DNA from 3 places in the Anthropogastromicrobium sp. genome. Region 2 is predicted to be linked to each of the others. Evidence: predicted binding sites of a transcription regulator. Region 2 holds the regulator's gene; each other region holds the start of a gene.
The links. Region 2 encodes Rex, which represses fermentation and respiration genes when NADH is low (regulators of the CRP and FNR family bind a similar motif). Its sites were predicted from a motif close to ATTGTTAANTANTTAACAAT; they were not measured.
Positions count from the first base shown of each region.

Region 1: the regulator Rex is predicted to act here: its motif matches at 1,037-1,056, upstream of WJP93_RS03955 (L-lactate dehydrogenase).
Region 3: the regulator Rex is predicted to act here: its motif matches at 1,682-1,701, upstream of serC (3-phosphoserine/phosphohydroxythreonine transaminase).

Region 1 covers NZ_JAXWCK010000025.1:24,767-27,045, forward strand. The annotation lists gene WJP93_RS03955 (L-lactate dehydrogenase) at 40-990, opposite strand; gene metA (homoserine O-succinyltransferase) at 1,182-2,084, opposite strand; gene ligA (NAD-dependent DNA ligase LigA) at 2,126-2,279, opposite strand, start outside.
Region 2 covers NZ_JAXWCK010000036.1:76,445-78,723, reverse strand. The annotation lists gene prfA (peptide chain release factor 1) at 1-496, shown strand, start outside; gene WJP93_RS08460 (methylglyoxal synthase) at 623-1,018, shown strand; gene WJP93_RS08455 (redox-sensing transcriptional repressor Rex) at 1,142-1,774, shown strand; gene WJP93_RS08450 (NAD(P)H-hydrate dehydratase) at 1,777-2,279, shown strand, end outside.
Region 3 covers NZ_JAXWCK010000045.1:79,877-82,155, reverse strand. The annotation lists gene WJP93_RS10850 (phosphoglycerate dehydrogenase) at 1-437, opposite strand, end outside; gene serC (3-phosphoserine/phosphohydroxythreonine transaminase) at 434-1,519, opposite strand; gene WJP93_RS10840 (ABC transporter ATP-binding protein) at 1,791-2,279, shown strand, end outside.

The DNA.
Region 1 (2,279 bases), on a different contig from region 2:
CCCACAAGGCCCCGCCAAAGGTTGTCTGCTGCTTTTTAATTACTCAATATCCATTTCCTTAATAACAGCCTTAAGTGCTTCTGCACTTGCCTTAAACTTTGCAACCTCTTCATCTGTCAGCGTTGCCTCGATCTTGCCCTTTACACCGTTTGGTCCAATTACAGTTAAGCAACTGGTACAGACATCATCTACGCCATACTCACCATGCATCATGGAAGATACAACAGTTACAAGATCCTGAGCACCCATCAATGCCTCACAGACATCAACAACAGAATTTGCTACACCATAGAAGGTAGCACCCTTTCTCTTGATGATTTCGCCGCCGGACTTGCGTACATAGGTGATTACTTCATCTGGATCAAAATCATTTGCATCAATGCCAAGTCTTCTTGCACCCTTTGTGTACTCATCAAGCTTGATGCCTTCAACTGTTACCATGCTCCACGGAATAAAAGAAGTGTCTCCGTGCTCACCAAAAACATAGCCCTTGATGCTTCTTTGTGCAATTCCAAGTTCCTGAGAAAGCTTGTAGGTAAGACGTACTGTATCAAGCAGTGTACCAGAACCAATTACCTGATTCTCCTTCATTCCTGAATACTTTAAGAATGCATAAGTCAGTACATCTACCGGATTTGCTACGATGATGCACAGTGCATTCGGTGCATGCTTTGCTACCTGAGGTGCAATGCTCTTCATGATTGCAACATTGGTCTTTGCTAACTCAATACGGGTCTGGCCAGGCTTTCTTGCTACACCAGAGGTAACAATCACAATATCAGAACCTGCTGCATCCTCGTAATCACCAGAAATCATAGAAATCGGATCTCTAAAACCAGTTCCCTGTGCCATATCCATGATCTCACCGTCTGCCTTATCCTTAAGGATATCGATCATGACGAGTTCTGATACATATGGCTTCAGTGATAAAATATGAGCAATTGTAGAACCAACGCTGCCTGCTCCAATAATAGTAATCTTACTTCCCATTATAAACTCCTTTCGTATTTCGCGAGATTGATATTTCATTAACGAACTTGTTATAAATATAACAAATCTTGCGTCAAATATCAAGTATATGAATATAGTTTTTTATTTTTCTGTAAAAAACACCGATACACATGCGAAAATCGTATTCATTATAATTCATTTTGCAGAATCACGCAAGTGTTTTGTACATATTACCATTTATATGGCGTCGCCTGATAAACATAAAAATTCAACCAGTTCGTATACAGCGTGTTAGCATGCCCTCTCCATGTAAGAAGCGGAGTTGTGGATGGATCATCGTTCTCATAATAATGAACCGGAACCTCTGCATCCATGCCTTTTGCCAGATCACGCTTATATTCTGCGTCGAGTGACATGCGGTCATACTCTGGATGACCAAGCAGATAAATATTTCCCTGATCGTCTTTAATCAGATAGCAGCCTGCCTCATCTGATTCTGCAAGCAGCATAAGATGTTCATTTGCTAACACATCATCTCTTTTTACGCCAAAGTAACGCGAATGCGGTGCGTAAAACACATCATCAAAGCTTCGCACAATAGGCTCACAGCGGTCAAGAAGACGGTGGCTATACACACCAGAAAGCTTCTTTCCTGTCGGTGTCTTTTGAATACCATAATGATAATAAAGACCGGCAAGTGCTCCCCAGCAAATATGAAACGTGCTCGTAACGTTTGTCTTTGACCATTCCATAATGCTCGCTAATTCCTCCCAGTAAGAAACTTCCTCAAACTCCATTGTCTCGACTGGGGCACCAGTTATGATCAGTCCGTCAAAGTACATATTTCGTACGGCTTCAAAGGTAGTATAAAATTTATTGATATGGCTGGCAGATGTGTGCTTTGACACATGACTGCTCACATTCATACAGGTAACATTGACCTGCAGCGGCGTATTTGACAGTGCCCTAAGAAGTTGGATCTCATAATCCTGCTTTAGCGGCATCAAATTCAATATTACTATCTCGAGTGGACGGATCTGCTGCGTATCTGCACGCTCCTCTCCCATCATAAAAATATTTTCAGACTCGAGTACCTCCCTTGCAGGCAGGTCATTATCTACACGTATTGGCATAAGTTATTCTCTTTTCATATTTATTGAATACATTTTTTACGTTACTCGCCAGCTTCCATTTTTTTGCACAGATCAAGAAAATCCTCTTCTGAAAGGATAGAAACACCAAGCTCCTTTGCCTTTTTGTTTTTGGAAGAAGTTGATTCTTTGTCGTTATTAATAAGATAACTTGTCTTAGCTGATACACTCCCTGCC
Region 2 (2,279 bases):
CCATACGTCAACAGCAACAGTTGCAATCATGCCGGAGGCAGAGGATGTCGATGTTGTCATTGATATGAATGACTGCAAGTTTGATGTATTCCGTGCATCAGGAAATGGCGGCCAGTGTGTCAATACGACAGATTCAGCTGTACGTCTGACTCATATTCCAACAGGAATCGTAATTTCCTGTCAGGACGAAAAGTCTCAGCTTAAAAATAAAGATAAGGCATTAAAGGTACTTCGTGCTAAGCTGTTTGAACTTGAGACAGCAAAGAAGCAGGATGAGCAGGCAAAGTACAGACGAAGCCAGATTGGAACAGGAGACCGTTCTGAGAAAATTCGTACTTATAACTTTCCGCAGAGCCGCGTGACAGATCACAGAATTAAGCTGACACTTTATAAACTTGATGCCATTATGGACGGTGATCTCTTTGAACTGATTGACAGTCTGACAGCAGCAGATCAGGCTGAAAAACTGTCGAATATGGAAAATCAGATAATGTAGTTTTACAAAAAGTGTTGTACTATTTTGTGTAAATTGCTCTTTTTTGATAAAAACATCAAAAAATATAGACTTTTTGAAAAGATATGATATAATTCTTCTTAGCTATGTGGAAAGGAAGGATTAGATATGAACATTGGACTTACCGCTCATAACAGCAAAAAGACGCTGCTGGAAAGTTTTTGCATTGCGTATAAAGGCATTTTTAAGAAGCATACGCTGATTGCGACCAATGCGACAGCAAACCACATTGCCAAAGCGACAGGCATGAAAGTGACCAGTTTGCTTCCGGGTCAGATGGGAGGCTCGAAGCAGATGCAAAATATGATCGCAAACAATGATATCGATCTGGTTATATTTTTTCACAGTGCTGATTTAGAGCAGGATGCAGAAAGTATGAATCTGGCTGAGATTTCACGGTTGTGTGATATGTATAATATCCCTCTGGCGACAAACATCGCCACCGCAGAGTCACTTGTATTGTGTCTTGACCGAGGTGATATGGAGTGGAGAGATTACAAATAGTACGCAGTTATGCACAGAATGCAGCCCTTAAGGCTGCATTCATTTGTTTTTAAGCAATATTTAATTTAAAACTTAAAAGCAGATAATAAAATAAATTTACAAGTGATTAAAAAAGGAGACATCATGGAGCATAGAGAAATATCCCGAGCTGTTATCAAACGGCTACCGCGGTATTATCGTTATCTGGGAGAACTTATGCAGGAGGGCGTAGAGCGAATTTCTTCCGGAGAGTTATCCAAAAGAATGCAGATTACAGCATCACAGATTAGACAGGATCTGAATAATTTTGGAGGCTTCGGACAGCAGGGATACGGCTATAATGTAAAGTATCTTTATCATGAAATCGGAAAAATATTGGGGCTTGATAAGACATACAATTTAATTATAATCGGTGCAGGAAATCTTGGTCAGGCGATTGCAAACTATGCCAATTTTGAGCGTCGTGGTTTTGTTGCAAAGGCAATGTTTGATACAAATCCACAGTTAAAGGGAAAGACTGTACGTGGTATTCCAGTTTATTCAATGGATGATCTGGAAAATTATATCAGAAATAACGATGTTCAGATTGCAGCACTGACTCTTCCAAAGGCAGGGGCAGAGGCAGCAGCTAAAAGACTTATCAAGATCGGCATTCGCGGTATCTGGAATTTTGCCCACACCGATCTTCGTGTACCAGATGATGTGGTTGTAGAAAATGTTCATTTGTCAGAGAGTCTGATGCGTATTTCATATCGTCTTAGTAATCAGGAGGAATAATCATGAAGCAGCTGTTGACAGGAAAGCAGATGAAGCAGGCGGACACATGGTCAATTAAAGAGTTTGGAATGGAAAGCCTGATTTTGATGGAGCGTGCAGCGCTTTGTGCAGCACAGCACATCATGTCAGTGCAAAAACCAGGATGCGTCTTTATTATGTGCGGCATGGGGAATAATGGTGCTGATGGACTGGCAATGGCAAGAATCCTCTCACAAAACGGCTGGTCTGTTAGAATTGCTGCTATTGGACAAATCGAGAAGGCAACGAAGGAATGGCTCTATCAAAAAGCACTTTTAGACAAAATGGAAATTTTGCCCGTGCAATACTTTTATGAGTCAGATGATAAGGATGAAGAAGAATACAGATCAGCACTTTCAAATCTTTATGTGCCGGCGCAGGTGTATGTGGATGCTCTATTTGGCGTTGGCTTGTCGCGCAAGGTGAGTGGAGTTTACCGCGCTGCTATTGAAGAATGGAATGAACATAAAAAGAAGTGCGGTGCATA
Region 3 (2,279 bases), on a different contig from region 2:
ATTGCACCAAGTCCGATTACGCCAAGCTTCTTTCCCTTAATTTCATTTCCAGCAAAAGCCTTCTTTGCCTTCTCAGCTGTCTTTGCAATATTTGGGTCATCCTTATTTTCACGTACCCAGTGACAGCCGCCTGCAATATCACGTGAAGCAAGCATGAGTCCTGCAATAACGAGTTCCTTTACACCATTTGCATTTGCACCTGGTGTATTAAAAACAACAATACCTTTTTTTGCGCAGGAATCAAGCGGAATATTATTTACACCGGCACCGGCACGTCCAATTGCAAGAAGAGAATCAGGAAGTGTCATTTCATGCATAGAAGCACTGCGAAGAAGCACAGCATCAGCATTTTCAATCGAATCAGCGATGCAGTATGTATCATCAAAACGGCTCATTCCGGCATTAGAAATTGGATTTAAGCAATAAACACTTTTCATTTCAAATTCTCCTCCTCAAACTTTTTCATAAATGCAACAAGTGCCTCTACACCTTCCTTTGGCATTGCATTATAGATACTTGCACGCATACCGCCTACAGTGCGATGACCCTTTAAGTTAACAAAACCGGCAGCCTCAGCTTCCTTTACAAATTTGGCATCAAGCTCCTTGTCGCCAGTTACAAATGGAACATTCATTAAAGAACGAGAGGACGGCTCAACTGTACCGTGAAACAGCTTACTAGAATCAAGATAGTCATAGAGGATCTTTGCCTTTTCTACATTTCTTCTTTGCATTTCCTCAAGACCGCCCATTTTCTTAAGCCACTTGAAGACCTTGCCGCAGATATAAATACCATAGCATGGAGGTGTATTGTAAAGAGAATCAGCATCTGCATGGATCTTGTAGCGAAGCATGGTAGGTGTTCCTGGAAGAACATCATCAGTAATAAGGTCTTCACGGATGATTGCAATTACAACACCGGCAGGACCGACATTTTTCTGAACACCGCCGTAAAGCATACCATATTTAGTAACATCAACCGGCTCAGATAAGAAGCAGGAAGAGATATCAGCTACAAGTGTTTTTCCCTTTGTATTTGGAAGTGTGTGGAATTTGGTGCCATAGATAGTGTTGTTTTCACAGATATAAACATAGTCGGCATCGTCATCGATTGGAAGATCAGAACAGTCTGGAATATAAGAAAATGTTTTGTCAGCACTAGAAGCGACAACGTTAACCTCGCCGTAGAGCTCAGCTTCTTTAGCAGCCTTCTTTGCCCACTGACCGGTTACAATATAATCAGCTTTCTTATTTTTCATCAGGTTCATTGGGATCATAGCAAACTGCTGGGATGCACCACCCTGTAAAAATAAAACCTTATAATTGTCCGGAATATTCATCAGTTCACGAAGATCAGCCTCAGCCTCTTTAATGATCGCATCGTAAACCTTAGAACGATGGCTCATCTCCATGACAGACATGCCACTTCCCTGATAGTCAAGCATTTCATCTGCAGCCTCCTGCAGTACCTCCTCTGGCAGCACAGCTGGACCAGCAGAAAAATTATAAACTCTTCCCATAAAGAAACCTCCTTATCACTGCATTAGATATTATCGGGCGGTCAAAGACCGGTGAGATGCAGTGATTCACTATGGTGCTTTACCATATTAAAGTCTAATATAATACTCAATTAGAAATAAGTCAATACCTAATTTCAATAATTCTTCACAAGAGGACAAACAATGGACACAAATTTATCAAAGAGTCGTCACATTTGACGCCTAACATTACAAACGATAGCAAAACAGCAATAAGGCTGTTTGCAAAAATGAGATGCAGGAGGACAAGACTTTGATTGAAGTAACAGGTCTGGTAAAAAAATATGGAAACCATGTGGCTGTCGATCATTTAAGCTTTCGTCTGGAGCCAGGAAAGATTTATGGCTTTCTTGGTCCAAACGGAGCTGGAAAATCAACGACCATGAATATGATGACCGGATATATCGGCCCTACAGAGGGAACGATTTTAATTAATGGTCACGATATCGTGAAGGAACCAGCAGAGGCGAAGCGCTGTATAGGCTATCTGCCGGAGCTTCCGCCGCTGTATACAGATATGACAGTATGGGAATATCTTGAATTTGCGGCACAGTTAAAAAATATTCCGGCGAAAAAGCGTCAGGAGAGCATTTTGAATGCTATGAAGATGACTGGACTTGTCGATGTAGCAAAAAGACTTATCAAAAATCTTTCAAAGGGCTACCGTCAGAGAGTCGGTTTTGCACAGGCTGTGCTTGGCATGCCGGAAATCATAATCCTTGATGAGCCGACTGTAGGTCTT